2 regions of the Paenibacillus sp. FSL L8-0708 genome follow, and region 1 is predicted to be linked to the other one. Evidence: riboswitches for the same ligand, from Rfam matches in the RefSeq annotation. Region 1 holds a riboswitch; the other holds the start of a gene.
The links. A riboswitch is a leader RNA that binds a small molecule or an ion and turns the genes downstream of it on or off. The one in region 1 is predicted to bind S-adenosylmethionine.

Region 1 (16,162 bases):
TGTACCAAAGGTACAGAGGATTTCGACTTCCGGTACCAGCACGCGTCGTAATCTGCTGCGATCGTTTTTGCCTTCGACAATAATCGTAATGGACATTTGCTGACAATCACCTCCGGAAATGAAGCCTGAACTTACAGACTTATTATAGTTTACCGAAGGAGGAGCAGTTTTAACAACTGTTTCTACAGGAAAATCTTCATTCCCCGGGAAATGTCGTAAAAACAATAAATCATGCGGCCCGCCCATTCCATTTGGAAGAGTAGGTAGACAGCTTGGTTGAATTTTTTGGCGGAAGCAGTAATAGTGCAACCATTAGCAATAGAAAGGCAATGAAATAAGGCGAAACAACGGCTCTTAATTGTCCTGCGGCCACAGGGCCTGCGAATGCGCCTAGTGACATGGCTATCGACTGCATGGAGAAGGTGCGTCCCATACGTCCTGGTCCACCTAGACTAATAAAGAGCGATGCCATTGCAGGAAATAATATTCCTTTAGCTGCACCCAGCATAAAGAGAATAACGGAAGCGGGAATGCTGTGAAGTGAGGCAAGCGCAAAAAAACAAAGGGCCATTCCTAGCAAGGCCACGGCTATTCTTCCTCCTGGGGAAAAGCGGTTCAGGAAGAACAAACTGAGTGTTACCAAAGCCCCTAAGCTAAGGAGCGATAAAAGAATGCCTGTGGAAACAATGCTATTACTTCCGGTCTGAGATAGAGGAAGTTCAAAGAACAGAACCCCTTGTGAACAAGAAACGAAAAAAGGCAGCAGATAATAACGTTTGGAAACTGGATTGGCATCGGATATAGGGACCGAAGGAAGATCCTGTTTTTTTAAAGGAGGTGCTGCAGAGTTTACAGGGCGTACTAAACGCCGGGCAGGTGCCGGTACACTGAAAAAAGCCATGATGCCTGTAGCGATAAGCAGCCATCCCAATGAGGTGAAGGTGCCGGAATAGCCAGCTTTAGCTACGATAAAGGCCCCCGCTGCCGGGGATACCACTGAAGCTAAGGTATGAACGATACCATGTCCGGACATATATTTCCCCTGCTCAGTAGCATCAGATGATAATGAAGCCAGCAAGGTCATGCACGCTGGAGAGAGGAAGGCGAGCGCGAACCCGCTTGCTGCTCGTAGCATCAGCAAATGCCACGGAAGCTGAGCATGAGCCTGCAGCAGTAGAATGGCTCCCGCAGTAACAAGGCTAAAGACGATGTAGCGGCGGCTGCCATTACGATCGACGAGTACGCCTGCGAGCAAATTGCCAGGAAGATGGGTTAACGAATACATGCCCATCATCCAGCCAATAAAGGCGGGTCCCGCACCAAGAGAGATGGCAAAGGGCGTTAGAATAGGATACTGTGCATGTAAATCAAAAAACGCCAGAAAAAGAAACAGGTACAGCCACAGCGCAGTTTTCACAGGGAAACACCTCCGAGAGCCACCTACAATAAAGATTAATGCAGGAAGGCGGATTTTAAGAAGATCAAATTTAAGCAACTACTTGTACTTTACGTGGGACAGAGAAGGCTTATACCGCTTTTTTAATTCCTATAAGCAGGTATACCTTTCTCTGGCTGTGGAACCATGAATTATGATGGGCATTCATGTATAATAATTAATATTGGCGTCATGTCTATAGAGGAGATAATCCTTAGGACGAAACTAGGTGATAGGGGTGTTGTGAGGTTGATGGATCCAGAGGTGTGGTCACAGTTTATTAGAGAGAATTGGTTAGTTATTGTTATTGCGCTCATTCTGTTGTTCGCGGTTGTTAATTTGGTCAAAACGATGTTGAAATGGGCGATTGTCATTATTATCGTTGTAGGTCTATTCATCTATAGTGGTGTGACAATGGACCAAATTGGTAACGCTGTGAATAAGGTGGCAGATGGAACGGTAAGTACGGTGAAGAAGGAAGCACAAGAGGTTATGCTTAAAGAGGCGCAGGATGCGAAGTACACTTCAAATGGTGACGGAACATTTACGATTACAACTCCGAATATTGAAGTGAAAGGTACTACTGGCGAAGATAAGGTAGAGGTTACTTTCCGCGGAGTTAGTCTTGGGAAGTGGAGTATTACTGATACCACACAAACATTTATCGAGGAAGCTCGGAAACATCAATAAACGGCTTCAGTTTAAATCATTATCAAAAACAAGCAAGCGGGCGACTGAAAGGGGAGATCGGATATGATAAACGGTTGGTTGACTAGTCTGAGTGATGCAAATATCATCTCCATCGCCCTCCTGCTGGTAGTAGTCTTTTCACTATTGCAAGGCTGGAGCAGAGGGTTCTCAAGTGCCACCGGAAGATTATTCGGTCTGCTGGGAGCAGGACTGTATACAATAGCTTCTTTGGTGCTGGCCATTCCTGCTGCGGCTTATCTCAATCCTCATGTACAGACTTGGGCAGCAGGAATAAGTCTGCCTGATAAACAGCTGACCCAGTGGCAGCAAATTTATTATACGGCTGTGTCTGTGCTGGCGGAATCGCCGCTGGTGCGGTTTCTATTGTTGTTATTGCTCTCTTATATCTTAATTCGTATGCTTCTGGGATTGTTGTCTATGCTGCTCCCATTCCATCAGCTACGGCGCACCAAGACATTTAAGGACAGAAAGATTACGCAAGTAAGCCGTATGGGCGGAGCTATCATAGGATTAATTATAGGATTGACTCGTGGTTTAATTATTGTGCTTGCTCTCTTCATTTGTGTTGGCCTAAATCCAGAAAGTCAATTTAGCCGTTATGTGGAATCTTCTCCGATCTACAGTCAAAGCGCTGCCGCTGTATTTGAGCCCTTTGTTGGGGAGACAGTGCAGAAAAAGCTGCCTATTCTGACGAAGACCGTTGCAGCTGAGATGAATGATATCCTGCGCAGAAAATATGAAGTTATTGATCATGACATTCCACAAGATATTGTGGGTGCGGCTGAAGATATTATTGGACAAGCGCAAGGAGACGAGAAGAAAGCCAGACTACTGTATGATTGGGTAGGAACACGAGTAACTTATGATTACGCCAAAGCGGAAAATTATGAAAAAAATAGAATTTGGCATGAACAGACCCCGCAGGATACCTTCGACACACGCATAGGGGTATGTATTGATTATGCACGTCTTTACGCTGTAATGGCCCGCTCCCAAGGATTGCAGGTGCGCGTTGTAACGGGTCAAGGCTATGATGGTCGAGGCGGGTATGGCGCACATGCCTGGAATGAAGTTTATATAAGTGACCGGCAAGCTTGGATTCCATTGGATCCCACTTGGGCGAGCAGTGGGGATTGGTTTAATCCGAAGGATTTTGACGATACGCATATTAGGGAGAACGCACTCTGAGTGAGGGCGCCGCACTCCTTCCGTGTGGTACAATAAACTCATACCAACCGCTCTAACACAAATGCGAGTGCAATGCTCACAATCAGCTTCTTAGAAATCACCTTCATTATAAGAGCAATGTCGCTGGCTAAGGCAATTCAGACATTATTTTTATATAGAAGGGAAGAAAGCTGGTGAGCTTTGGGAAGCAGCTCCCGCCTGCGGACGGGAAATCTTCGAAACATTCTGTAGGTCTGAGATTGAATCTGTTTTTCTTTGGCACTTTTTTTATTTTTTGTATCATTATTGTGCGTCTTGCAGGTTTGCAGTTTACTGAGGGAGCTTTGCTGACAGAAGAAGAGATCAAACGGGATACGAAGTTTGTTCCGCTGGCAGCCATGCGAGGGATTATTTTTGCTGCCGGGGGTGAGCAGATAGCCTATTCTACACCTGTTGAGTCGCTCTATCTTACCCTAAATAAGGAATATACAGCTAAAACTACCGATAAAGTAACGGGTGAAACCTCACTAACGGAAAAAGCGAAAAATAAGTCTAATTACCTTGCAGCAAGATTAGTAGCGGAGTTTGAGAAATATGGAAGTGCAGATGCCCCTAAGTTAACGCAGCAGGACGTGCTGGATTTACTTGATCTGGACTTTAAAAAGTATCTGGGTTATGTACCGCGTCGTATAAAAGCAGGGCTAACTTCAGAAGAAATAGCTTATTTCATGGAACACAAGGATGAATATCCAGGCATTACCATTGTGGAAGAAAGTGTACGCCACTACGATAAAGATACGGTAGCTGTGCAGACGGTGGGTTTTGGTAAACCTTTTAAATCAACCGAAGACATAGCGATGTACAAAAATATTCGTAGTGCAATGAAAGACAATTCTTCACCGGGACTTATGTATAAAACGGAAGAATATGTAGGATTTGATGGTCTGGAAATGCAGTATCAACGCGAACTGCGCGGAGAAAATGGTTATCAGATCATTTCGGTCACTCCTCAAAATATGGCGGAGAAGGTAGAACAGACCGTTCCCCCTGTAAAAGGCAATAACATTTGGATGACCATTAATAAGAATGTTCAGATGAAGACTGAACAAGCTATATTGGATCAGATTAAATGGCTGCATACCAATGCTGTTCAAGGCGAAACTCATCCTGATGCTTTAACAGGTTATGCAGTAGCAATGGAAGTAGAGACTGGGAATATTGTCGCTATGGCGAGTATGCCTGATTACGATTCGAATGTATGGACAAAGGACTCGCTGCCTACATCTGTCTGGAATAAAATTATGAATAATCATCTGAATGGTACAATTACCTCGAATTCTTCCGGGAGATCGGGTCATGATTTTAGCTCACTTGTATTCTTGGGATCGACCATTAAACCGTTAAGTGTATTAATTGGTTTAAATGAAGGATTTTTTAACACCTCGAGCACCTATCCCGATGTGGGGATTACCTATTTCGGTAAGGATGATAAATCATCGGTTAGAAATTCATCAGGTCACGTCTATGGAAAACTGTATCCGGCTGATGCTATCAAGCAATCCTCTAACGTATTTATGGTAGATATGGTCGGAAAGCAACTATACAAGAAATACCTGGGGGATAAAGGTGTAGAGGTCTGGGACGAATATATGAAAAAGTTCGGACTGGGTGTGTCAACACAAAGTGGTCTTCCCGGTGAATCACCAGGTCAGATTAACTATACAGATTTCAAGGCTGCAGGGAGCTCACAGGCCGCGCTCGTCTACGCATCTTTTGGCCAGCAAGGCAGTTATACTACATTACAGCTTGCCCAGTATGCTACTACACTTGCAAATGAAGGTGTGCGAATTAAACCGCAGCTTGTAAGTAAGATTACTGATGCGCAAGGTAAGGTGGTTAAGGAATTTAAAAAAGAAGTGCTTAATAGCGTAACTTTTGATAAATCGTTCTGGAGAGAAATCAAACAGGGAATGAGCAGTAAAGTTAGTGCTTTTGACGATTTTCCTTATGATTTTGCCCGTAAGACAGGAACCTCTGAAAAAACGGATAGAAAAAATATAAACCGTGATAACGGGGTCTTTATTGCCTTTGCTCCACGTGAGAATCCGAAGCTGGCTGTAGCGGTTGTGATTCCGGAAGGCGGCTTTGGCTCCAATAGTGCAGCTCCGGTTGCCCGTAAGATTTTTGATGCTTATGATTGGGAATATGGGCTGGATGGGGTTCCGAAGAAGAATATTCCACCTGTGGCAGATCCCGTTCAAGAACAATAAGCTTAAATTAGAGAAAAAGGAGAGAAAAACTGTGAGTTTTTTCCGTAAGCAGGCCTCACCTCCTGACGAGACCAGCAGCAAAAGTTCCATTGGCCTGCGACTCAACGTGTTTTTCTTTAGCACGTTCGTTATATTTTGCGTAATCATCATCCGACTAGCTGTTCTGCAGTTCGTGGAAGGTCCAACTTTAACTGAGGTAGAGACGAGTAGAGATACTAAAAATGTACCGTTAGCTTCCATGAGAGGGGTTATATACGCTGCAGGTGGTGAGAAGCTAGCTTATTCCACACCTGTTCAATCGCTGTATATCACACTCAATAAAGAGTATACGGCTAAGGAAACAGATAAAGTCACCGGTAAAACAACGCTGACCCCAGAGGCTAAGGCCAAGTCTGATGCATTGGCAGCCAAGCTGGTAGCTGATTTCAATAAATATGGGGATCCAAATGCAGAGAAGATGACGGAGAAAGATGTAATTGATGCGTTGGATTTATATTTCCGTAAATCACTTGGCTTTATGGCACGGCGAATTAAGGCTGATCTGACTACTGAAGAAGTTGCTTATTTCATGGAACATAAAGGAGAATATCCGGGGCTTGAGATTGTCGAGGAGAGCATTCGTCATTACGATAAAGATACGGTTGCTGTACAGACGATTGGTTATATCAAACCCTTCAAATCCGCGAACAGTCTTAATATTTATAAAAACATTCTAAGTGCTATGAAAAACAATCCGGAGCCAGGGCTAACGTATAAGGATGATGAATTTGTTGGATTCGATGGGCTGGAGCTGAAATATCAGCGTGAGCTTCGCGGGCAAAACGGCTATCAGGAAATTTCCGTCAATCCACAGAATATGGCGGAGAAAATTGAGCGTGTCGTTCCGCCTGTCAAAGGAAATGACATCTGGACAACGATTAATAAGAACGTTCAGATGAAGACAGAACAGGCGATAACAGATCAGCTCAAATGGTTGCACTCTAATACCGTACAAGGCAGAACGCATCCGAATGCTTTAACGGGATATGCAGTAGCGATGGAAGTAGATACTGGCAATATTGTTGCTATGGCGAGTATGCCTGACTATGATACGAATGTTTGGACAACGGGTTCTTTATCTGCAGATGTCTGGAACAGTATTATGGATAACTATCAGAACGGCACGATAACTCCTATTTCTTCAGGAACCTCAGGGAATGGACTAAGATCTGTATTGCTTCTAGGTTCAACGATTAAACCTTTGAGTGTACTCGTGGGCCTGAATGAAGGGTTGTTTTCAACTTCATCGTATTATCAGGATAAAGGTTTTGCGACTTTTGGTAAGTCTGGGCATGAAACGAAGGTAAGAAACTCTTCTAACCACGTATATGGTTCTTTGGATCCTGCTAGAGCCATTGAGAAATCCTCGAATGCATTTATGGTCGATATGGTCGGTAAAAGATTGTATGACAAATATAAAAGCAAGGGGATAGACATCTGGGATGTCTATATGAAAGAGTTCGGCCTTGGTGTATCTACGGGAATTGACCTGCCAAATGAATTCTTGGGTCAAAGAAACTATACCAATATAGAAGCTGCTGGTAGTGCGCAGTCCGCACTGGTCTATGCCTCTTTCGGACAACAAGGAAGTTATACAGTAATGCAGCTTGCACAGTATGTTACAACACTTGCTAATGAAGGACAGCGGATTAAACCTCAATTGGTTAGCAAGATTACTGATGCAGATGGAAATATAGTCAAAGAGTTTAAACGTGAGGTGCTTGATGAAGTAACAAACTTCGATAAGTCCTACTGGAATGAAATTAAGCAGGGGATGCGAAGTGAAGTTAGTGCTTTTTCTGATTTCCCTTATGACTTTGCCCGTAAGACGGGAACCTCTCAGCAAGTAGCTAAGGGTGAAATTCGCGATAATGGGGTATTTATTGCATATGCTCCACGTAATAATCCTAAGTTGGCTGTGGCGGTTGTAATCCCTGAAGGTGGTTTTGGTTCACAAAGTGCGGCACCAGTCGCACGTAAAATATTTGATGCCTATGATTGGGAATATGGCCTTGATGGAGTTCCAAAGAAAAGTCTCCAGTCTGGCAATAATACTAATGATAATGCGAAGGAGGGAGAGACTACAGGTACCGAGTAACTCTGACCCTATGGCCTAAGATTTAAAAAAATAAACAGCTTCTCAAATGAGAGCATACAAGAATGGAGGGATGGCAAATGATTGCCAAATACCGCCTGCTTGCATTGGATATGGATGGAACCCTACTGAATGATGAACAGATAATTACACCCACAACGGTGGAATGGATTCAAAAGGCGGTCAACGCAGGCGTTCATGTCTGTCTGTCGACAGGCCGGGCATTTGTAAGTGCCTTACCCTATGCAGAGCAGCTAGGTTTAGAGACACCGATGATCACTGTGAACGGCAGTGAGGTGTGGAGAGCGCCACATGAAATATACCGGAGATCACTAATGGATCCCAAGCTGGTACAAGAAATGTATGATCTTGCAAAAGCAGATGACATCTGGTTCTGGGCTTATTCTCTGGACGAAGTTCTTAAACAGGATAACTGGGATGGGGATGTAACGGGTAGAGAATGGCTTAAATTCGGTTATCACACTGAAGATGATGAGCTTCGTCATAAGCTGTTGCTTCGTCTTCAAGATATGGGTGGACTGGAGATTACGAACTCTTCTCCGCACAATCTGGAGATTAATCCTCTAGGCGTGAATAAGGCAGCAGGAATAAAGGAAGTCTGCAAGCTGCTGGGAATAGAAATGTCGCAAGTTGTAGCTGTGGGCGACAGCCTTAACGATCTGGCGGCGATCCAGCAGGCTGGGCTTGGGGTTGCCATGGGCAACGCGCAAAAGACGGTTAAACAAGAGGCTGATGTTGTGGTGGCGACCAATAATCAAGACGGGATTGCCGAGGTCATCCAAAAGTATATCTTTACCGAAGCTGCAGCCTCTGTAGGCAGCAAATAATAAAAGCAGTACTGCGAAGTGAATCCATGGAGCATTATGCTAGTAGGAGGTTAAGGAATTGACGATCCTGGGTTGGATTCTTATCATTGTTTTGTTTGCTGTAGGATTGGCAGGGGCTGTGTATCCCATACTGCCGGGTGCGTTAGCGATCTATCTTGCCTTTTTTGTATACGGCTGGTTTTTTTCTTTTGAGCCCTTTGGGGTTTGGTTCTGGATTATTCAAACACTGATCGTTGTAGTTCTTTTTGTTGCTGATTATGTTGTAGGAGCGTGGGGTGTCAAAAAATTTGGCGGATCACGTTCATCGATTATCGGGAGCACGATCGGGCTGATCTTGGGACCTTTTGTTATTCCAGCTTTTGGTCTTATCATTGGACCATTTCTAGGGGCTTTTATTGGAGAATTGATAGTGGGATCTTCCCCGTCTAAAGCTGCTAAGGTAAGTGTTGGCTCCATACTCGGCTTATTTAGCAGCACCTTGGTCAAAATCGTGTTGCAGGTAATTATGGTCGTCCTCTTTTTTATATGGGTCGCCCGGTTTTAATTTAACAGTGAAGAAGGGGAAAGAGTTTGTCCAAGAAAGAGTCTTTTGTTAAAGGCACGCTTATCCTTGCTGCTGCAGCTTTGGTGGCAAGGGTACTCGGGCTTGTCCAGCGTGTGCCGCTGGAGCATTTATTTAATGATGTTGGTAATGCTTCATTTACACAGGCAAACACAGTTTATTTAATGTTATTACCGCTGGCTACAGCAGGGATTCCAAGTACATTAAGTAAAATGGTATCTGAGCGTTATGCACTGAATAGACCAAATGAAGCTCAGCAGGTGTATCGGGCGGCATTAATCTTTGGTGTTGTAGTTGGCGTAATTATGAGCGCATTGTTATACATAGGTGCTCCTTATTATGCAGAATATGCAAAAGTTCCTGAAAGTACTTTGGCGATCCGGGCCATAGCTCCGGCACTCCTACTCTTCCCTTCTATTGCAATGATGCGTGGTTACTTTCAAGGGCGGAATAATATGATGGCTGGTGGCATCTCTCAAATTGTGGAGCAGATCGCGAGGGTATCTACCGCTGTTCTTCTGGCATTTGTATTGTTACAAAAAGGGTACGACAACACGTGGATGGCTGCTGGTGCATCATTCGGTAGTGTATTTGGTAGTGTTGGTGCGTTTGGTGTAATGCTCTATTACGCTATGAAATTACGGCGTAGCGAGGGGCAAACTGCGTTATACGAAACGAATGAAGCGAAGCTTCCTCTATTTGGAATTTATAAGGATATATTTAAATTATCCATTCCTATCGTTCTATCTTCAGTTACGGTTCCAGTAGTGAACTTTATTGATACATCTTTAATTGTACCGTTACTGAGTGGACAAGTTGGTGTAGCTGATGCCACACGTGCTTTGGGTATTTTCGGGAGTCGGGCACAGAGTGTCGCCGGGATTCCACCGGTTCTTTCTATAGCACTGAGCACATCACTTATACCAATTATTTCAGCTGCATATGCCCGTCGGGATGAAAAACATCTAAAAGGGCAAGTGACGTTAGCACTTCGAATCTCTATTTTAACAGGAGCACCGATTGTTCTATCACTCGTAGTTGCTGCATATTCAGTTAATGGTCTCTTGTTCAGTAGTTTAGATGGCAGTGGTATCGTAGCCATGCTTACTTTAGGAACGATCTTTCAGATTACGATGATGACAACGAACTCTATTTTGTTAGGTATGGGCAAATCGCGAATTTCCATGTATTATGTGTTAGCGGGTATTATTGTAAAATTAGTGGCAAGCTTATTACTTAGTAAGGTATTTGGCATCTACGGAATTATCGGTGCAACAGCACTTTGTTTCGTGGTCATTACTTTGCTTAACTTACGGATGCTGAAATCGATTGTGCCATTTGAAATTATGGGCAAACGTTGGGGCGGTTTCGCGATTGCGGTACTTGTGTCCGGCGGGATTGGTTATGGCTTGAATGAAGCTGGAATTTTGTTAACGGATCTGATGCCGGCACGTTTGGCGTTTCTGATCACTTGTCTAGTTGTAGGAGCAGCCGTTGTTGTTATTTATCTAGTACTGCTTATTGTGCTGGGTGTGCTGACTAAACAGGAAATCTCCAGTTATCCGCGGGCGCTGCAAAAATTATTGAATCCGCTGATGAAGTTACAGCCTGCACGTGTTCGTATGAGAGAATAGGTTTGACTTCTACACTGCATTTTGCTTCACTTAAAGAGTAGAAAATAGACAGATATTGAAGAAGGGACTGAGTAAATCATGGACAAAATTAGTTCTCCTGCTGAATTTCAGGTAGCCATTCAATCACCTCGATTAACAGTGGCCATCTTCAAGGCTGACTGGTGCTCGGATTGCAAATTTATCGATCCTTTTATCCCAGAGGTAGAGCAGGCTTATGCAGACCGCCTTACACTGGTTGAGGTAGATGTTGATGCCGTGGGCGATGTTAGTCAAGAACAAAATATTATGGGTATTCCAAGCTTCGTCGCATATTCGGATGGACGGGAATTGGTTAGATTCGTTAATAAATTGCGCAAATCCCGTGAAGAGATTGAGAATTTCCTTGATAAAGCGGTCCAAGTGCATCAAAGCCTTCAAAAGTAATTCCTAAGGAACCACCGCTTTCGCCTGTTTGTGCAAAAGCGGTGGTTTTTTGAAATATAAGTCTGGCTGCTTCTTCATTACTAAAAACTGCGGGTGATATTTTTGACGACAAATCAGTTGAAATGGCTTAGTTATCTTACTTGCCTTATCATGTTCCTTGCTGTACTCGGAGGAGCGGTAGTGACGAAGACTGGATCGGGCTTGGAATGCGGAAATGAATGGCCGCTCTGTCATGGGAAATTAATTCCGGCTTATACTATAGGCTCGATGATTGAATACACCCATCGCTTGTTTAGCGGTTTGGCAGGGTTATTCTCACTTGCCTCGATGTTTGCTTTTTGGCGTTATGCCCGTACTCGGCGCGATTTGCTGGGATATGCATTTATGACTTTATTATTCGTCATCGTTCAAGGTGGTATGGGAGCGCTTGCAGTAATTAAATCCCAATCCGCCGCTGTAATGGCGCTGCATATGGGTTTTTCTTTGATCGCCTTTTCGAGCGCTATGATGTTGGCTCTTGGAACCAAGAGATGGCATGAAGCACGCGAATATGATCATAAGCTGGAGGCTCAAAAGAAGCCCGTAAGTAAGGCTTTTCGCAATTTAACCTGTTTTACTGCCATCTATTCTTATATTGTCGTGTATATTGGAGCCTTTGTAAGTCATACGGATTCACAAGGCGGGTGTTCGGGTTGGCCGCTTTGTAATGGAGAATGGGTTCCGGAGCTTTCCGGAGGAGTAGGTGTTGTTTTTACGCATCGGATTGCGGCTTTAATCTTATTCATGCTTACTGCGCTGCTCGGGCATTTGGCATTTTGGAAACATAAGGATTATCCAGAGCTTAGAGCGCTAGGTATAGCTGCAGTACTGTTATGCTTGATGCAGGTATTTAGTGGGGCGGCTGTGGTTTACACTCTAGATAATGAAAGGCTGTACATATTTGCCGCTTTGGCTCATATTTTGCTGATTGCCAGTTTGTTTGGTGTCTTATGTTATATGAGTGTAAGAGTCTGGCAGCTAAATCGCGCGAGTAGTGTCGTGTCTGGAAAAAATGTAACGAACCCAATGATTCCACCGCCTTGGTAGAACATTCCCTCCGTGGATAGAGGCGCTTCACCCGCGGAATAATAAAGTGGAAATCGGTATATCGTGGAGCTGATTGGCCGATGCTTACGTCGCGAGTTTTGTACGAAGCAGTCCATGGAAGCAGACGCTGAACAAAACTTTAGGAGGACTGGGATATGCTGCGGGTATTACTTGGAGAGCCGCCTCGAAAGAACAGCGGTGTGTTGGCTGATGCGATGGAGAATATGGCCACTTTTGCAGCATTGCTGCGCAAGGAAATGAGTGCCCATGAGGATAATGACCATGAATACCGCAAGCTGGAGATTTGGACACGTGGGCTGATTTCCTCTCTGGATGAACTGGAGCAAAGTTGGTTCGCAGCCGCTTTTTACCGGAAATTAGTGATTGCGGGTTATATGGATGATATGACACCGGTGGAACAGGGCGATTATGCACGTTATGTTTATTTTTATAAAGATGGCTTTATCCGGGTTTTCTCTCTTCTGGACAAGCTTGGGACGGTACTGAATCATTTTTATGATCTCAAAACATCCAAATTAAAAACGCACTTTTCTTATTTTACAGTGCTGCGTCAGCTTCAATTATTGAATGTGCATCCTGCATTAGCGGATCAACTGGAAGAGATTAAGAACTCCTACCGCGATCCATTGGAGAATTTACGCAAGCGCAGAAATGCTGAAATTCATTATATGAATTCCGAAATGCAGGATGATTTGTGGCAGCGGCACCAAGGTCTGCATGACAAAATTCAGCTCGAGGATTTGGATAGCCATCTTGAGGATTTAAAACAATCGCTCGAAATGAACTGTAAGACATTAATCGCGGCATTCAGCTACAGCAATGAACAGCTGCGTAAGGAAATAAGCAAGGCAAAGAGCATAAAATCGTAATCGTTCAATATATTTCCTTTTGACAAAAATAGATAAACTCACTATACTTATGCTTGCATTAAAGTATGTACGATTTCAGAAAAAATATAATTTCATAACTTTATCTTATCGAGAGCGGCGGAGGGATAGGCCCGATGAAGCCCGGCAACCGATTTGTATCCAGCGCGGGAAGCGTTGTACAAATGTCATGGTGCTAATTCCTACAATGGCGCAGGTTGCGGTCGTTGGCAGATGAGAAGGCATTGTCTTAATAAACCCACAGAGCCTCTTGCGATCTGCATCGATCGTTAGAGGTTTTTTTGTATAGAATAAGTGAAGTATAAAGGGGGGGCGACGAGAGTTGATTAATCTAAAAGGGATAACAAAGATTTATGGAAAAGGGAGTAATGCGGCAACAGCACTTTCTGGATTGAATCTGTCCATCGAGAAAGGTGAAATATTCGGAGTCATCGGCCACTCTGGAGCCGGGAAAAGTACATTGATCCGTTGCATTAATCTGTTGGAACGTCCGACAGAAGGAGAGGTCTGGGTAGACGGTGTTGAGCTAACCAGTCTTAACCAAGGTCAGCTGCAGGAACAGCGGCGCAAGATTGGGATGATTTTTCAACATTTCAATTTGCTGTCTTCGGCGACCGTATACGATAATATTGCCTTTCCACTGCGCCTTGCAGGTACATCTAGAACAGCTATTGATACAAAAGTCAAAGACCTGCTCGCTCTAGTTGGGCTTGAAGAACATAAAGATAAGTTTCCTTCTCAGTTATCTGGAGGACAAAAGCAGCGGGTCGGCATCGCCCGGGCACTAGCCAGTGACCCTGATGTGCTGCTGTGTGACGAGGCCACTTCTGCGCTCGATCCCCAGACAACGGACTCCATTCTTAAGCTGCTGCTCGATATTAATAAAAGATTCCATTTGACCATTGTGCTGATCACACATGAAATGCATGTAATCCAGAGCATCTGCGACCGTGTCGCGGTCATTCATGGTGGTGGGATTGTTGAGCAAGGCAAAGTTACAGAGGTATTTCTCAAGCCGCAGCATGAGGTTACACGCGATTTCATCCGCAGTGAGACACAGAATGAAGGACCTCTTCGAGTGGCGCTTGATGCTGCTGCCGGGGATAACTCTCAAGCTGTCAAAATTACTTTTTTCGGAGAAAAAACTTACGGCTCGGCACTATCCGATGTCGTGCGTGATACGGGTGTAAGCTTTGCAATCTTACATGGTACCATTTCAACGATTAAAGATGTGCCTTATGGACAGATGATTGTGCGGTTCGAAGGGCCAGCTGAGGCGATTGCTGTAACGATCTCCAGGCTAATTGCTCAAGGCCTTGATGTGGAGGTGATTTCGTAATGAATTTTGCAGATCTAAATTGGCAAGAAATGATGGATGCTACGGTTGCTACTATAAAAATGATATTTTTTTCCGGATTGTTCACAATTATTCTTGGTTTACCACTCGGAATTCTATTGTATTTATGGGGGAAATCGAATAGTATAGTAATCAGAGTAACTTACTCGGTCTTATCATTACTTGTAAATATTCTACGTTCCGTACCCTTTATCATTTTGATGGTGGCTCTAATTCCTTTCAGCAAAGCCGTTGTTGGAACCTCCATTGGTGTACTCGGTACGATTCCACCTCTGGTGATTGGTGCAGCTCCGTTTTTTGCCCGCTTGGTAGAGACGTCGTTAAGAGAGGTAGACCGCGGAGTCATCGAAGCCGCACAAGGTATGGGAGCATCGACGAACCAAATCGTTATGCGTGTTCTTTTGCCAGAAGCTCGTCCAGGTCTGCTCGCTGGAGTTACGATCACACTGGTTACACTGGTCTCCTATACAGCAATGGCTGGAATGGTTGGGGGCGGCGGATTAGGTGACTTGGCGATTCGTTACGGCTACCACCGCTATGAGACGGAGATTATGATTGTTTCTATAGTATTTATTGTCGTACTGGTGCAATTGCTACAAATGGCCGGTGACCGACTCGTAAAACATTACACACGGAAATAAGGTACATCCATATATATCCTTATTCAATACAAAATATAGATTAGAGGGGGATTTACAATGAAAAAAGTACTACTTACATTTTTTAGCCTGACACTGGTTGCGGTGCTTGCGGCTTGCGGTAACAACAATGCATCTAATAATGCTGGGAGCTCGGCTGCTACAACAGCACCAAACGCAGAAGCAACAAGTGAACCTACTAAAGATCCAGTGAAATTGGTTATTGGTGCCTCACCTGTTCCTCATGCTGAAATTTTGAAGGCTATTGCTCCATTGCTTGAAAAAGATGGAATTACACTTGAAATCAAAGAATTCACTGACTATATTCAACCTAACGTGCAGCTTGATGAGAAGGAGTTAGACGCTAACTTTTTCCAACACCAACCGTATCTGGATGACCAAAACAAAAATAATAAAACCGACCTGGTCTCTGTTGCATCCGTTCACGTTGAACCTTTTGGAGCTTATTCCAAAAAAATCAAATCAATCGATGAGTTGGCTGATGGTGCAAAAGTTGCCATTCCGAACGATGCTACTAACGGTGGCCGTGCACTAATCCTACTTGCAAAAAATGGTCTGATTACCTTGAAAGATGATACAAACATTGCTGCAACAAAAGCAGATATCACTGAAAACAAGAAAAATCTCGACATCATTGAGTTGGAAGCTGCTATGCTCCCACGTCAACTGGATGAGGTAGACCTTGCTTTGATCAACACGAACTTTGCACTAGACGCTGGTCTTGTGCCAACTAAAGATGCATTGTTCATCGAGGGTGTAGATTCCCCTTATGCTAACATTTTGGTAACCCGTCAAGACAATAAAGATTCCGAAGCCATCAAAAAGCTGGTTGCTGCCCTGAATTCTCCAGAAGCTAAAGCTTTCATTGAAGAAAAGTACGAAGGTGCGATCATTCCAGCGTTTTAAGGAATGAAGCTAAATTCGTCTATAGTCATAACAAGAACCCGCAGCCAAGTTGGCTTGCGGGT
Region 2 (16,162 bases), 4.4 Mb from region 1:
TGCAGATTACGCCTGAACGAGGGCGTGGTTTTGAAGGGATTGCCGAGCGAATCTACCTGTATCCACAGGTCAAATCAGTTTATCTGATGTCTGGTGCTTATGATCTTCTGGTGGAAGTGGAAGGCCGGAATTTACGTGAAGTGGCCAATTTTGTATCTGAGAAGCTGTCTCCAATTGATTCAGTACTTTCAACCAAAACGAATTTTACCCTTAAAAAATACAAACAGGACGGGATCATCTTCGAAGAGCATGAGGAAGACAACCGTCTGATGATCTCTCCATAAAGGAAGTAATCATATGATCACGAATAAATCGCAGCTAACTGGAGAAGACAGCAAATCAATGGATTCTTATTTGGCCCCGTTGGTACAGCAAATTCAGCCTTCGGGTATCCGCAAGTTTTTTGATCTGGCTGCAGGCAGTAAGGATATCATCTCTTTGGGAGTCGGAGAGCCTGACTTCAAGACCCCCTGGCATGTCAGAGAAGCTTGCGTCTATTCGCTGGAAAGAGGGTTTACAGGGTATACATCCAATGCAGGGATGCCTGAACTGCGGGAAGGGATCGCGAATTACTTGCACAGCCGTTTTGCTGTGGAATATGATCCTGCCAATCAAATTATAGCAACCGTTGGCGGAAGCGAAGCCATCGATTTGGCACTACGTGCGCTGATTTCACCGGGGGATGAAATTCTGATTCCTGAGCCTTGTTATATCTCTTATTCACCGATCACCGCGATTGGTGGAGGAATACCTGTAGGTATTGAAACGGTTGGTGAGAATAACTTTAAACTTACTGCGGAAAGCTTGGAAGCCAAAATCACTCCGCGCTCCAAGGTTCTGATTTTGTGTTACCCAAGTAACCCTACGGGAAGTGTAATGACCCGAGAAGATTGGGAGCCGATTGCTAAGGTAGTAGAGAAACATGATCTTATAGTGATTTCAGATGAGATTTATGCAGAATTGTCTTATGGCATTAATCACGTCAGCTTTGCCTCTTTACCAGGCATGATAGACCGTACGATTCTGGTTAGCGGCTTCTCCAAAGCTTTTGCAATGACCGGATGGCGGATGGGGTATGCTTGTGGTCACCCGGATCTTATCGCTGCAATGCTTAAGATTCATCAGTATACTGTGATGTGTGCTCCTTCTATGGGACAGGTGGCTGCACTTGAAGCGCTGACCAATGGGATGGAAGAGAAGGACCGGATGGTGGATTCCTATAACCAACGGCGGAGGTTGATCGTCAAGGGCCTACGCGATGCAGGGCTGGAGTGCCATGAGCCGCAGGGCGCCTTCTACGCTTTTCCAAGCGTGCGCAAGACAGGGCTGACTTCTGATCAATTTGCTCAGCGGCTTTTGCTTGAATACAAGGTTGCAGCTGTGCCTGGAAGTGTCTTTGGATTAGGTGGAGAAGGCTACTTGCGCTGTTCTTACGCCACATCAGTATCCCAACTGAACGAAGCAGTAGAACGCATTGGTGCTTTTGTCACAAAGCTTACACGTGAGAGAACGGATTAGTGAAAATTGAACTATAGCCGATCATACAATCCTATGGTATTATTTTACTTTGAGAGTAATTAGCCCCTATAATAGAACTTAAAAGGATTCATTTACTCTGGAACTAAGGCGTTGCTTTGAAGTTGCTTTATTTAACTTTTATGCTCTTTTGCAGCACGCGCTCAATAATACTTTTGGGAGGGATGATTGTGCTTAGCGCCGATTATTACTTACCTTCCTATGGTGGGAAATGTTTCTCTGGAAATGGGAAAATACCCCCCAAGGGTGATGCTTCTGCTCGCATACTCTCTCTGGAAGATGAAATTAGAATACTCCGCAGCAAGATGGAGCAGCTTTTCCTGCAGGAAAAATCATTCACTTCGGATAATGTGATTGAAATTAGCAGTTTATTGGACCTCAAAATAAATGAGTATATGAAGGGGCGTCCAGCTGGAAAATAGTGCTGCTGAATGCTCTTGAGAGGACCCTAGGGTCCTCTTTTTGTGTGCGCCCAGCATGGGCGCTATCTATAGGGTTGAAGTCCCGAATGGCGAAGGCAGTAGTAGCCATTAGCTTAAGGCAAGGGTGTCCACCGCGAGGTGGAATCTGAAGGAAGCCAGCGGCAAATCTCCGGTCTGAGGAATACGAACTTCATACAAGGCTAACGTAGGCTGGATGAGGTTGCACAACAAACCAAAGTCCATACTGCCAAAGGCGTACGAGAGTAAATGAAGCAGATAGATGGAGAGGAAGATAGCGTTCTTACCTGGGGAGATCTGTGTGATAGGCGAGTATACTTCGTAACCCTACTTGTGAGAGTAGGCTGAGTGCACAGAAGTCAGCAGACGCCATAGTACGCAAGCTGTTGCAACAGCTGCGGAAGGGCTGAACATGGAATAGGATTTATACATCCAGGCGTTCAAGATGAGCGATGAATGCAGAAAAAAAAAATCCGAAAGGACCTGACTGAAGAAGGAAACGGTGAATCCCGTGGGGGTCTTCAGCAGGGCGGAGTTCATCTTTGGCACAAATGGAAGGTATAAATCACGTAAAGAGAGGTTAAAAAAAAATGTTGGAGCAACTGCTATCACGGGAAAATCTTCTGCAAGCCTTAAAGCGTGTTGAAGCGAATAAAGGAAGTCATGGCGTAGATGGGATGTCCGTAAAATCCTTACGAGAACACATCGTACAAAACTGGCAGACCTTGCGGCATGCCATAGAAGAAGGAACCTATGAACCGAGCCCCGTGCGCCGAGTCGAAATCCCGAAACCCGGTGGCGGAGGTGTTAGGTTACTAGGAATACCTACCGTGACAGATCGAATGATTCAACAAGCAATCGCGCAGGTGTTAACTCCATTGTTTGATCCAGAGTTTTCCGACCATAGCTATGGATTCCGTCCGAAAAGACGAGGGCATGATGCGGTGAGGAAAGCTCGAACCTTTATGAAAGAAGGATATCGATTCGTAGTCGACCTAGACTTGGAGAAATTCTTTGATCGCGTCAACCATGACCGACTGATGATGAAGATTTCGGAGAAAGTGGAGGACAAGAAAGTTCTCCTGCTTATCCGCAAATATCTTCAGTCAGGTGTGATGGAGAACGGGTTAGTAACCCCGACAACGGAAGGTGCCCCGCAAGGCGGTCCACTGAGTCCGTTATTATCTAACATTGTCCTAGATGAGCTCGACAAAGAACTCGAGAAACGTGGGCACCGCTTCGTTCGTTATGCGGATGATTGCAATATTTACGTGAAAACGCTAAGAGCAGGAGAGAGAGTCAAGACAACGGTCACCCGATTCATCGAGACGAGGCTAAAGCTGAAGGTGAACCAAGTAAAGAGCGCGGTAGACCGTCCCTGGAAACGAAAGTTTCTAGGATTTAGTTTTAGTGTGGACAAAGAACCAAAGGTGAGAATTGCGAAGCAGTCCTTACAGAGAGTCAAGGTTCGAATACAGGAGATATCCTCTCGAAAGAGATCGATGAAGATGGAAGAGCGAATCAAGGAACTAAACCACTACCTCATGGGATGGTGCGGTTATTTCTCGCTGGCGGATACCCCAAGTACCTTTCGAGATATGGATAAATGGATACGAAGAAGGCTACGAATGTGCCTCTGGAAGCAGTGGAAGACCCCTAGAACCAAAGTCAAAAGACTTATATCCTTAGGGGTACCTAAGGATAAAGCCTATGAGTGGGGAAATACCCGAAAAGGGTATTGGCGAATTGCAGGGAGTCCAATTCTACAACATGCATTGAATAACCAATATTGGGAAGCCAATGGATTAAAGAGTGTATTGGACAGATACAACTCCTTACGGAATATTTCATGAACCGCCGTATATCGAACGGTACGTACGGTGGTGTGAGAGGTCGGGGGCTAGCCGCCCCCTCCTACTCGATTGTGCACTCTTACTAATGATGGTGTTTTTGTTTATACTCTTAATTTGCTATCTTTATTGCCTTCCTTATAGCAGAAAGCTTAAACTATCAGTATATGTTTTTTAAGAATGGATAGGAGGCTTAAACCATGGCGATTTATACACGTACGGGTGATGCAGGTCAGACCTCAGTGATTGGCGGCCGGGTCGGCAAGGATGATGTCCGCGTCGAGGCCTACGGAACGATCGATGAGCTGAATTGTTTTGTAGGGCAAGCACGAAGCCTGATGGAAAGTGATAATTTCGACGATGTCCGCGAGCAATTGCTCGAAATACAGCATGAGCTGTTTGATTGCGGCACGGATTTAGCATTTGTTAGACTTGCTGATGGTGGTCAATATATGGTGACAAGTGAGATGGCTCAGCGGCTGGAAGGCTGGATAGATACTCTACAAGAGGAGAATCCGCCACTTGAGAAATTTATCCTGCCAGGAGGTAGTCAGCTGGCTTCGGTTCTACATGTATGCCGCACGGTTTGCCGTCGTGCAGAACGCCGGGCGGTTACCTTAGGGCGAACTGCGGACATTAACCCAGAAGCGGTGATTTATCTCAATCGATTGTCGGATTATTTTTTTGCTTTGGCTAGAACGGCTAATACACGGTCAGGGATTACTGATGTAGAATACATCCGCAGTAAAAAGGTGTTCCGAGACTAATATGACAAGCTATTATTCACCCATTACTTATATCATACCGCCTGAAGAGGATGACTTCCTGCTGAAGACCATCCTGCACAAACGGATGGATGTCTCACGCAAGCTGCTCTCTCGCCTGAAGCAGACGGAGCAAGGCATTACATTAAACGGTGAACGTGTATACATTAGTGTGCATGTAAAGGCAGGAGATACCGTGCAGATTCGCATGGAAACGGAGACTTCGGATGATATTTTGCCGCAGCCGATTCCATTTGAGATTTTATTTGAAGATGAACATCTGCTAGTGGTTAACAAGGCAGCGGGAATTATAGTTCATCCCACACATGGACATTACACCGACACGCTTGCCAATGGTGTGGTTTATTATTGGGCACAGAAGAATGAACGCTTCCGTTTCCGGCCTGTTCACCGTCTGGATCAGGAGACCTCCGGTGTGTTAGTGATCGCCAAAAATCCTTACAGCCATCAGCATATTTCCGAGCAGATGATCGCCGGTACTGTGGATAAGCGTTACGCTGCATTTGTTCACGGGGTTCCTGCGGAGTTATCCGGCGATATCGACGGCCCTATCGATCGTGATCCTGAGGAGCCACATCGGCGTATCGTGACACCGGATGGATATCCTTCCCTAACCCGATATGAGGTTAAGCAGGTGTATTCAGCTGGCTCTAGAGTTGAACTAAAGCTGGAGAGTGGGCGTACGCATCAGATTCGGGTCCATATGACCTCAATCGGCTGTCCGCTGATTGGGGACAGCATGTACCGTCATGAGCTGTACAATCTACCAGAATTGACTTCAACTCAAAGCGAGCAATTGGAGACCGTTGCAGCACTCGATGCTTCCATACCGCGTCAGGCACTGCACGCAGTGCGTCTGACGTTCAAGCACCCTGTGCTTTTGCAAGAAATGATTTTCGAAGCCCCGTTGCCACCTGACATGGCAGCCTTGGAGAAAATATTGGAGCAAGGTCCGACAGCGGATTTGTGATAAAATTATAATTCAGGCGATGGAGTGGCGAAGGGGAGGATTGGAACTGTAGGAGCGATAGCGACCGCCTTTGTCTGCGGATTTCAACCGTGTTTAACGGTAAAATTGAAGAAATCTGTAGACAACAGCGGCCGGAAGTTCAAACATTCCCCGTAGTTACGATATTATTAGCCGATTATTAAAGGAGCACAGCATGAGCAAATTAAAAGTATTTCAATATCCCAAATGCAGCACCTGCCGCAGCGCAGTAAAATGGTTGCAGGGACAAGGTCATGAGCTGGAGCTTCAGCACATCGCAGAGCAGCCACCTACGGTGGACGAGCTGCGTGAGCTGCTCGCGAACAGCGGCCTTGAGCTGAAAAAGTTTTTTAATACAAGCGGTGAAGTATATAAATCATTAGGTCTGAAGGACAAGCTTCCCCAGCTTACGGAACAGGAGAAGTTAGAGCTGCTCTCAAGCCACGGGATGCTGGTCAAACGCCCGATTGTCACCGATGGAGTTAAAGTTACGGTGGGATTCAAAGAAGACCAATATGCCGATACTTGGGCTAATGTTTAATATCAATACAACGATCAAGGGAGAGGTTTATAAGTGAGAACAGATACAACGGGCCGGGTAATGCTTGTAGATGGAATGGCTCTGCTGTTCCGGGCCTTTTATGCGACCTCTTATGGAGGATATATTCGCAAGACAAAAGAAGGTTTACCGACGAATGCGGTATATGGATTTTTGCAGTATTTTTTTGATGCAGTAAGTACGTTTGAGCCTTCTCATGTCGTATGCTGCTGGGATATGGGTAAAGGAACGTTCCGTACCGAGAAATATGATGGATACAAATCCAACCGGATCGAAGCTCCGCTGGAATTAATTCCGCAATTTGATCTAGTAAAAGAAGTAGTGGCTGAGCTAGGTGTGCCAAACATCGGTCTTGCCGGCTATGAAGCAGATGATTGCATTGGTACGCTAGCATCCTGTTACAGCGATAATTCTGAGGTTTACATTCTGACGGGTGACCATGATATGCTGCAGCTTATTGATGAGAATGTTAAGGTCGTCATTATGAAAAAAGGACGCTCCAACTATAAAGTTTATGACCTTGCAGAATTGCTTGAGGATAAAGGTCTAACCCCTAGACAGGTTATTGACCTGAAGGGCTTTATGGGCGATACAAGTGATAATTACCCTGGTGTAAAAGGGATTGGTGAGAAAACCGCGCTGAAGCTGTTAACGGAATACGGTACAGTTGAAGGTGTAATTGAGAATCTTCACTTGCTCCCTAAAGGTGTACGGTCCAAAATTGAAGCCGACCTTGATATGCTGCATCTATCAAGAGAGCTGGCTGAAATCCGTTGTGATGTGCCTGTGGTCTGTGAGCTGGCGGAAGCTTTATGGCAATTACAACGGGAAACAGCCGCGCGTAAATTTCAAGAACTGGAATTTGGCAGCCTGATGCATTTGATCGCTGAGGTGCAGGACGAACGGGGAATTGTACAGATTGAGTTAGGTGATCTGGGTTAAGGAGAGTCTCCCTTCATGCAAAAAAGCATGAAGGGAGTTTTATTATTGTGATAGCGCTTCATCCAACGTATAATAAGGGCTGTTGATTGTTTTATTTTATATTAATTTTTATTTTCAAACTGGATGGCGGATTATTGCTTAATGGAGAAGGGAGATAGTTGCTATGAAGTTATTGGGAGCGATTGAAGCAGGCGGAACGAAGTTTGTATGCGGAATTGGTTATGAGGACGGTACCATTCTGGACCGAGTTAGCTTTCCGACAACAACACCGGAAGAAACGATGGGACTCGTAATCGACTATTTTAATGGGAAGAATGTAGAAGCTTTTGGTATTGGATCGTTTGGACCGATTGATCCCGTGCTGGACAGCCCTACTTATGGTTACATAACAACGACACCAAAACCTCACTGGGGACAATATAATTTGGTAGGTACAATGGCTGAGCAATTTAACGTGCCGATCGGTTTTGATACGGATGTGAATGGTGCAGCGCTTGCGGAAAGTAAATGGGGAGCGGCTAAAGGTCTGGACAGCTGCCTTTATATTACGGTTGGGACAGGCATTGGAGCGGGAGCAGTAGTTGGAGGTCAGATGGTGCATGGATTGTCTCATCCAGAGATGGGACATATTCTAGTTCGCAGACATCCAGAGGACACGTTTGAGGGCTACTGCCCTTATCATGGCGATTGCCTTGAAGGGTTAGCCGCAGGTCCGGGGATTGGCAAACGCTGGGGACAACCAGCAGGCGAGTTGCCTGTTGACCATCCAGCTTGGGATATGGAAGCTCATTATCTTGCACATGCACTTATGAATTACGTGTTGATTCTGTCTCCCGAAAAAATCGTAATGGGCGGTGGTGTCATGAAGCAAAGCCACTTGTTCCCGCTAATTCGTACCAAGCTGCAGGAGCTGCTGAAGGGTTATGTTCAGCATCCAGCGCTCAATACCGACATCGATAATTATGTTGTGCCACCGCAGCTTGGAGATAATGCAGGACTTGCAGGTGCGATTGGACTGGCAACTTTAGCTTTGGCAAGGAACTAGTATAAAAAGATATTGACTGTTAGGAAATATATGGTATTGTAGGATCTAACAGTATAGCATTTAATGAGGGAGCACCTCTTTCACGTTTATCGTGAGAGTGGTGCTTTTTTGCGTTTTCCGAGTCTGACAGTGTGGGATTCACATCAGCGAATAAGTAGCTCAGACCGGTAGGTATAGTGCTTGCTGAAGACTAGAAAGGCAGGGATGAATATGCAAATTGTATTTATGAATCGCTTATCCAGAATATCTGGGGTGGATCAAGAGGTGTTCGCTCAGCTATGGATTGGAGAGGAAGAAGGAGTGTGGAGCCTGGGCTGGCGTGATTTTTCAGGCGGTGAGGAAACACAGGAGCATTTGTGGTACGCGGGTGGTTCATGGAATGAAATGCTTTGTGTTTACAGGCATGAGCTGGCGGTGAAGATGGGGGATGGCTATCGGCCGTTGATTGATGGCGTATTTCATGAAGAAGACGGCCTTACCGGGCGTAATCAGGAGCAGCTAAGGCTGCAATATTACAGTGAATATAATGGGAACGAAGCTATTTATGAGGAGTTATGTGCTTGGCGCCGCAGCCGAGCTTCTAGTGAACGGAAAGCCCCTTACATTCTTGCCAGCAATCGTTTGTTACGTTTGATAAGCACTTTCTTGCCGCATACACCAGAGGAGCTGCTGCAGATCCCTGGTGTAGGGGAAGGAAAGGCAGCCCAATATGGCACGGATTGGTTGGCTATAACCTCTACGGCTGCAAGGGAACATTCCTTTCCTTTGAATTGGGTACACCAAGAAATTGAGGAGGATTCTTTTGTATCCTGGCTCTATAAACAGAAAGAGGTCAAATATAAGAAACAGCTAGAAAGACTGCGATTACGGCGAATTCTGCTGCAAGGGATCGAGAATGGGTTAGGGTTAGAACAGCTTAAGGTGAACAGTGGAGTGAACCGTCGCGAACTGATTGAGACGGTAGAGGAGCTGGAAAGAGAAGGTTATTGCGTGGAGAAATTGATCGAGGTAGAACTGAAAAATGTGCCGCAGAATGAGCAGGAGGCGATATGGAATGCCTATGCAGAGGTAGGAGATCTTTTTCTAAAGCCAGTGCTGCATAAGGTGTATGGGGAGGATTTTTCAGCAGCAGAAGGGCTGGATAGCTATTATGAACGTCTGCGGCTGATCCGCATTCGTTTCCGGCGGGAGCAAGCTCCTAAAGTGGGCATGGCGACCAGTTTCTAGTAGCTTTTTTATCATATCAAAAAGACGAAGGCTTCCTTACACCATAGGGTTAAAGGGCCTTCGTCTTGCCTATTCGTCCGTTTATTTTCATAGCCATTCTTTCTTGCGGAATACATACAGCATCCCACAGCCTAACGTCAACATTAGACCTATAACGGCAAAATAACCGTATTTCGTATGCAATTCCGGCATATGATCAAAGTTCATCCCATAGATTCCGGTAATTACGGTCAAAGGCATGAATATCGTTGTAATCGCGGTAAATACTCTCATAATTTCATTGGCGCGGTTGGCGATACTGGATTGGTAGGCCTCACGTAAGTTGCCCATGAGATCGCGGTACGTCTCAAAGGTTTCGGATATTTTAACTGCATTTTCATAAATGTCGCTAAAGTATTTCTGCAGCTGATCATCAATCAGACGGAGGTCTTTTTTATTCAGGGTATTGATAACCTCTTTCTGAGGTCCCAGCATCTTCTTTAACCATAAGATCTCACTTCGCAGACCGATAATCTCACTCAGATGAGATTTCTTGGTATGCATTAGGATATCCTCTTCAAGCTTCTCAATCCGGGCTTCAATTCGGTCACCTACGGAGAAATAATTATCTACGACAAGGTCGATAAGCAGGTAAAGGAATTGGTCGGGTTCGCTAACCTCTTGTTCCCATAACATGGGCTTCAGTACGCGTAGCTCGTGAATCTTTTGTTTCGTTACAGTAATAATATAATGTCTGCCCAAGAATATATTGAGCGCCCGCAGGAAGATTTCCTCATCATCAAAGCGGATGCTGTTTACAACAATAAAGTAATGACTTTCGTATATTTCGATCTTTGGACGTTGATCCTCTTCACTAAGGCAATCCTCAACAGCGAGATCATGCAGGTTGAACAGGGGCTGAAGCAGCTCCAAATCCTCCACATCTGCATCAATCCAATAGAACCCTTCTGTTGGGGGTGTCAATGTTTCATCAATTTCATCAATAGGTGTAAAAACCCCTGCATTCACCAGCCGGATTTTCATCTGATTCCACTCCTTCTATCCCCGGGTCTTCACCAGGGACTGCTAATTAAGCACAGAGAAAAAAATCAGCTTGGCCGGCGTTACAATCAATACAAGAGGCCGAATGACGATTCGAGGGCATGAAGAAGAACTGCTCCCGCCGCCGGCAAGCTGATGATTATCCTGTGTGGTTGCTCATTCTGTACACTTAATTGCGAGCTCGGGTCGCCTTCCATTCTTCTTCTCACCTCTTCTTTTCGTTCAGGTATGAAATACTTGTCTAGTATAACAACGGAGTATGCCTCTTTCAAGCAAATTTATTGTTACTTTGAGGCTACTTCAGCATTGTATGGACTTGACGAAAAGGAGGTTCATGATTTAAAGTAAATTTTAAAGAAATTTAATTGAATACAGCTAAATCTTATCAAGAGCAGGTGGAGGGACTAGCCCTATGAAACCCGGCAACCGGCGTGTGAACGCACGGTGCTAATTCTTGCGGAACTTTGCTGACGACTAACCTCGTCCAAAAGTTTCTGGCAGATGAGAGAGGCGCATATGACTGTAGATATGACCTTTCTCGTTTTCCGAGAAAGGTCTTTTTATTGTTCAGAAAGCCGCGATGTGACAACATAACCTAAATACAGTTAAGGAGTGGAAAGACAATGCCAATTAAAATTCCCGACAGTTTACCAGCAAAAGAAATACTATCCGGTGAAAATATTTTTGTGATGGATGATAGTTTGGCTTTCCATCAGGATATCCGCCCACTAAGGATTGCTATTCTGAATCTCATGCCGACTAAAGAAACGACGGAGACTCAATTGCTGCGTTTAATAGGAAATTCACCGCTACAAGTTGACGTTACCTTGCTGCATCCACGCTCACATACTTCTAAGAATACTTCTGCTGAGCATTTGAGAAGCTTTTACAAAACTTTTGACGAGATCAGCCACCGCCGTTTGGATGGTCTTATTGTTACAGGAGCACCCGTAGAGCAAATGGAGTTTGAGGAAGTATCCTATTGGGAAGAGCTAAAAGAGATTTTTGAATGGAGCAAGGATAATGTGACCTCGACCATGCATATCTGTTGGGCGGCACAGGCAGGGTTGTATCATCATTTTGGTGTTCGTAAAGTGGCTTTGCCTGAAAAATGTTTTGGAGTATTCTCCCATACGATTAATCAAAATAACATTAAATTGCTGCGCGGCTTTGACGAGGTATTCCATGTACCGCATTCCCGTCATACCGATGTCTCCCGCGAAGATATTGAGAGCAATCCAGATCTGCAGATTCTGGCGGAATCCGAAGAAGCTGGTATGTATCTAGTAGCTACGACCGACGGCAAACAAATATTTGTGACCGGACATTCCGAATACGATCCATTATCCTTGAAATGGGAATATGATCGTGATTTGGAGAGGGGCATGGAGATGGCCTTGCCGAAACACTATTTCCCTAAAGATGATCCAGAACGAACACCTCCTGCAGTGTGGCGTGCACATGCCAACTTATTATTCTCTAATTGGCTCAATTACTATGTATATCAAGAGACACCTTACGATATCGACCCGATTGTTTATTAAGATCAGCGCTACATTACAATTTAGGAGGCATTTATCATGGACGACAAACTTAGGATTGAAAGCAGACTGGCACAAATAGGTTCACAAGAAGATCCGGCTACCGGAGCCATTAATTTTCCTATCTATAATGCTACGGCATTCCGTCACCCGAAGCTTGGGCAGAGCACAGGTTTCGATTATAGCCGTACCAAAAGTCCAACCCGTTCCGTACTAGAGAATGCGGCTGCGGAATTGGAGTCTGGTGATGCAGGTTTTGCCTGTAGTTCTGGGATGGCAGCTATTCAAACCATATTTACTCTGTTTGGGCAAGGCGATCACTTGATCGTTTCGCTGGATCTTTACGGCGGGACCTATCGTTTGTTGGAACGAATTATGTCCAAGTTTGGAATCACTGCTTCCTATGTAGACACGAATGATTTGGATGCGCTTGAGGCTTCACGTCTTCCAAATACGAAGGCGATATTTATTGAAACGCCAACGAATCCTTTGATGATGGTTACGGATATTGCGGCCGTAGCTACTTGGGCCCGTCATCATGGGCTGCTCACAATTGTAGACAATACACTGCTGACTCCATTTTTCCAGCGTCCTCTGGAATTAGGTGCAGACATTGTAGTCCATAGTGCTACCAAATATTTGGGCGGACACAATGATGTTCTTGCTGGTCTTATTGTATCTAAAGGGGCTGAATTATCCGCTGAAATAGCGATTCTACATAACTCTATTGGCGCTGTGCTTGGGCCAACAGACAGTTATCAGCTGATGAGAGGCATGAAGACACTGGCCCTGCGTATGGAACGGCACGAGAGTAATGCGCTAGCAATTGCCCGCTATCTACAAGAGCATCCGGCGATTGCGGAAGTGTTCCACCCAGGCCTGCCGGATCATCCGGGATATGAAATCCAGAATCGCCAGTCCTCGGGCAATACCGGAATTTTTTCTTTCAAATTAAAAGATGCCAGATACGTAGAACCTCTGCTTCGTCATATCCGGCTTATTGCCTTCGCGGAGAGCCTCGGCGGGGTTGAATCGCTAATGACCTATCCTGCAGTACAGACGCATGCCGATATTCCTGTGGAAATTCGGAATGCGGTGGGTGTAGATGATCGATTGCTGCGCTTCTCGGTTGGCATTGAACATGCGGAGGATCTAATTGCTGATCTTGGTCATGCTTTGGAGGCTGCGCGGGCGGAAATCGAAACGAAGTAAAAGTAACGGCAACCCAGATCGGCACCGAATTGCTGGAAAATATCGAGGATCTATCTCAACGTTGATTTAGAGCTGGTGTTGGACGCAGGATGAAATAGAGCTGTCTCATAAGCCGGGAATTGGCTGCTGGGATAGCTCTTCTTTTTGGACTTTTTGCTATTGGACACAGCTGACCTTAGACACAGCATTATTACACATTTGGAATGTTAACGGACTCCACAGCAGCTATTGCGCTAAAAACCTGCCTTCATGAGTCTCTTGTCAAGGAATAGCGTCGCTGGAGTCCATAACTATGCTCCAAAGGCTAAATACTAACTAATAACGTCATCTGTGTCCGGCAGCCTCCAGGAATTTTGATTCACCGGGTGCAGGCAGCAATGTAAGGACTCTTTCTGCTGGATGGTATCTTGCTAAGAAAGTAAAAAGTTTTTCAAGCTGTTCAGATTGTGATACGATGAGGAAATGAACTGTTCATTTATTAAAATATAAGGTATAAGTTACATACTGTACTTTATCCTTATGTTACTACGAGAAACGGTTGTTATCTCTAAAGGACGACAACGTTATTTTTCTTGTGATTTTGTGAATCTACCATATCCCTAAGGGTTTAAAAGGAGGATGCGAACGATGAGTACGATAGATCTTATTTTGGATAAAGCCCTGCGGGGTGACCGTCTCCAATTGGAAGATACCATCCGACTATTCGAGAGCAACGAAATTGAGAAAATGGGTGCTGCTGCAAACACTATTATGGAACGCTGGCATCCGGACCCGTTAGCCACATTTGTAATTGGCCGTAATATTAACTATACGAATGTATGTGATGTGTACTGCCGTTTTTGTGCTTTTTACCGCAGACCAGGCTCGGATGAAGGCTATGTGCTGCCAGATGAAACGATTTATCAAAAAATTGCTGAAACGATTGCTGTTAATGGTACAGAAATTCTTATGCAAGGTGGAACTAATCCTAACCTTCCATTTAGCTACTATACAGATATACTGCGCGGAATTAAGCAACGTTTCCCTGAGATTACAATGCACTCCTTCTCTCCTGCGGAGATTATGAAGATGAAAGAAGTATCAGGATTACCACTGGAACAAGTGGTTCGTGAAATTCATGCTGCGGGTCTGGATTCCTTGCCAGGCGGAGGCGCAGAAATTCTTGATGACCGTACACGCCGCAAAATCAGCCGGCTAAAAGGCTCGTGGCGCGAGTGGATGGATGTAATGCAGACAGCACATAAAGTGGGTATGAATACAACAGCAACAATGGTGATTGGGCTTGGAGAAAGTATGGAAGAACGAGCTTTGCACTTACTACGTGTACGTGAGGCTCAGGATGAGTGTATTGCCAACAAATATGATTCTGAAGGTTTCTTGGCCTTTATCTCATGGACATTCCAGCCGGACAATACCAACCTGAAGCTGGACAGACAAACGCCTGAGGAATATCTGAAGACGGTAGCGATCAGCCGCCTTGTGTTGGATAATATTAAGAACTTCCAATCTTCTTGGGTCACTATGGGGCCAGAAGTCGGCAAGCTCTCCTTGCAATATGGCTGCAACGATTTCGGCAGCACAATGATTGAAGAGAACGTAGTATCTTCAGCGGGTGCGACTTATAAGGTAAACATCGAGTCGATTACTCAGCTGATTCGCGAAGCAGGCAAAGTTCCAGCACAGCGGAATACACGTTATGATATTCTGCGGGTGTTCGATGATCCTAATGCGAAGATTGATAATGATTTTGTAATGCAGAACTAATATATATTAATTATTAATCAACGCTTGATGCTTGTTAATCCTTAAGTGGATTACTGAGCATCAAGCGTTTTTTTGTAAGGTTAGGATTACGATCATTAGTAAGCCTTATTGCAGAACACATCTGAATCTTCGCTTGTTATATCATCCGCTAGGCGTACGGACTCAGTGGACCTTAATTGCAAATTCAGCGCTTCTTGAGTCGGGGTTCGGACCCCAGCGACGCTATTCCTTTAAAAGAGCCTCATCTCATATAGGCTGGTTTTTAGTGCAATAGGGACTGTGGGGTCCGATAGCATAGGGAAAATCGGAAAATGTGGCGTATAAGAGCATCAGTGTCCGATAGAGCTGATGTATACGAACAATATGAACTAATGTTAACTACACAAACGAGGGTTGGTGTGGAGTACGCCTTTTAACGAAGCTTTATATAAATGTGAACATAAAAATATTTTTTTATTTCTTTTTACCCATTCACATTATTATCCAAAAGTGATATCATAATCATATCAAAAGAATATCTAGTGGGGGTGCTTTTATGAAAGAGAAAACGCTTCGTCCTGTCAGTGGATTTTGGGTTCTCGCCTTAATTGCAGTTTGTTTAGCTGGGGGAATTTATGGTGCGGTTCAAGAGTATGTCGCAGTGCCGGTCATTCTGTTCGTTGTAGCTGGGGTATTATGTACAAGTGTTACGGTTGTGCAGCCCAATAAGTCGGTTGTAGTTACCTTTTTCGGGCAATATGTAGGGACTATCGTGACAAGTGGCTTGTTTGCAGTCATTCCGTTCAGTTTGCGCAAGACGGTTTCCCTCCGCGTACGTAACTTTAACAGTGTCAAGCTGAAGGTTAATGATGTGGAAGGTAATCCGATTGAAATTGCTGCAGTTATCGTATTTAAGGTAATTAACTCTGCAAAAGCGCTTTTTGATGTAGATAAATATATGGCGTTTGTGGAAATTCAAAGTGAAACAGCGCTGCGTCATGTGGCCAGTAAATACCCGTATGATAACTTCAATGAATCGGGCATGTCCCTGCGGGCCAATGCAGATGAGATTGCTAAAGAATTGGCAACCGAGCTGCAAGAACGTTTGTCGATATCTGGTGTAGAGGTCATTGAAGCGCGGCTCACACACTTGGCTTATTCCACAGAGATTGCCAGTACAATGTTGCAACGTCAGCAAGCATCTGCAATTCTGTCCGCTCGTCAAATCATTGTTGAAGGCGCCGTGGGCATGG

Region 2: another riboswitch for S-adenosylmethionine. It lies ahead of metA (homoserine O-acetyltransferase MetA); the one in region 1 lies ahead of NYE58_RS30355 (methionine ABC transporter ATP-binding protein).

What each region holds. Positions count from the first base shown of each region.
Region 1 is NZ_JBBPBC010000001.1:6,463,409-6,479,570, reverse strand. It holds gene NYE58_RS30415 (DNA primase) at 1-96, opposite strand, end outside; gene NYE58_RS30410 (MFS transporter) at 230-1,417, opposite strand; gene NYE58_RS30405 (hypothetical protein) at 1,688-2,125, shown strand; gene NYE58_RS30400 (transglutaminase domain-containing protein) at 2,189-3,334, shown strand; gene NYE58_RS30395 (peptidoglycan D,D-transpeptidase FtsI family protein) at 3,508-5,583, shown strand; gene NYE58_RS30390 (peptidoglycan D,D-transpeptidase FtsI family protein) at 5,615-7,720, shown strand; gene NYE58_RS30385 (Cof-type HAD-IIB family hydrolase) at 7,798-8,565, shown strand; gene NYE58_RS30380 (DUF456 domain-containing protein) at 8,624-9,109, shown strand; gene NYE58_RS30375 (putative polysaccharide biosynthesis protein) at 9,136-10,761, shown strand; gene NYE58_RS30370 (thioredoxin family protein) at 10,840-11,184, shown strand; gene NYE58_RS30365 (COX15/CtaA family protein) at 11,302-12,270, shown strand; gene NYE58_RS30360 (Cthe_2314 family HEPN domain-containing protein) at 12,426-13,160, shown strand; SAM riboswitch class I at 13,263-13,398, shown strand; gene NYE58_RS30355 (methionine ABC transporter ATP-binding protein) at 13,501-14,517, shown strand; gene NYE58_RS30350 (methionine ABC transporter permease) at 14,547-15,176, shown strand; gene NYE58_RS30345 (MetQ/NlpA family ABC transporter substrate-binding protein) at 15,234-16,100, shown strand.
Region 2 is NZ_JBBPBC010000001.1:2,058,501-2,074,662, forward strand. It holds gene NYE58_RS09345 (Lrp/AsnC family transcriptional regulator) at 1-284, shown strand, start outside; gene NYE58_RS09350 (aminotransferase class I/II-fold pyridoxal phosphate-dependent enzyme) at 298-1,518, shown strand; gene NYE58_RS09355 (aspartyl-phosphate phosphatase Spo0E family protein) at 1,770-1,958, shown strand; gene ltrA (group II intron reverse transcriptase/maturase) at 2,567-3,829, shown strand; gene NYE58_RS09365 (cob(I)yrinic acid a,c-diamide adenosyltransferase) at 4,027-4,593, shown strand; gene NYE58_RS09370 (RluA family pseudouridine synthase) at 4,595-5,581, shown strand; gene NYE58_RS09375 (arsenate reductase family protein) at 5,775-6,140, shown strand; gene NYE58_RS09380 (5'-3' exonuclease) at 6,201-7,100, shown strand; gene NYE58_RS09385 (ROK family protein) at 7,264-8,145, shown strand; gene NYE58_RS09390 (HRDC domain-containing protein) at 8,356-9,372, shown strand; gene corA (magnesium/cobalt transporter CorA) at 9,460-10,395, opposite strand; SAM riboswitch class I at 10,793-10,921, shown strand; gene metA (homoserine O-acetyltransferase MetA) at 11,037-11,957, shown strand; gene NYE58_RS09405 (PLP-dependent transferase) at 11,994-13,166, shown strand; gene mqnC (cyclic dehypoxanthinyl futalosine synthase) at 13,794-14,930, shown strand; gene NYE58_RS09415 (SPFH domain-containing protein) at 15,466-16,162, shown strand, end outside.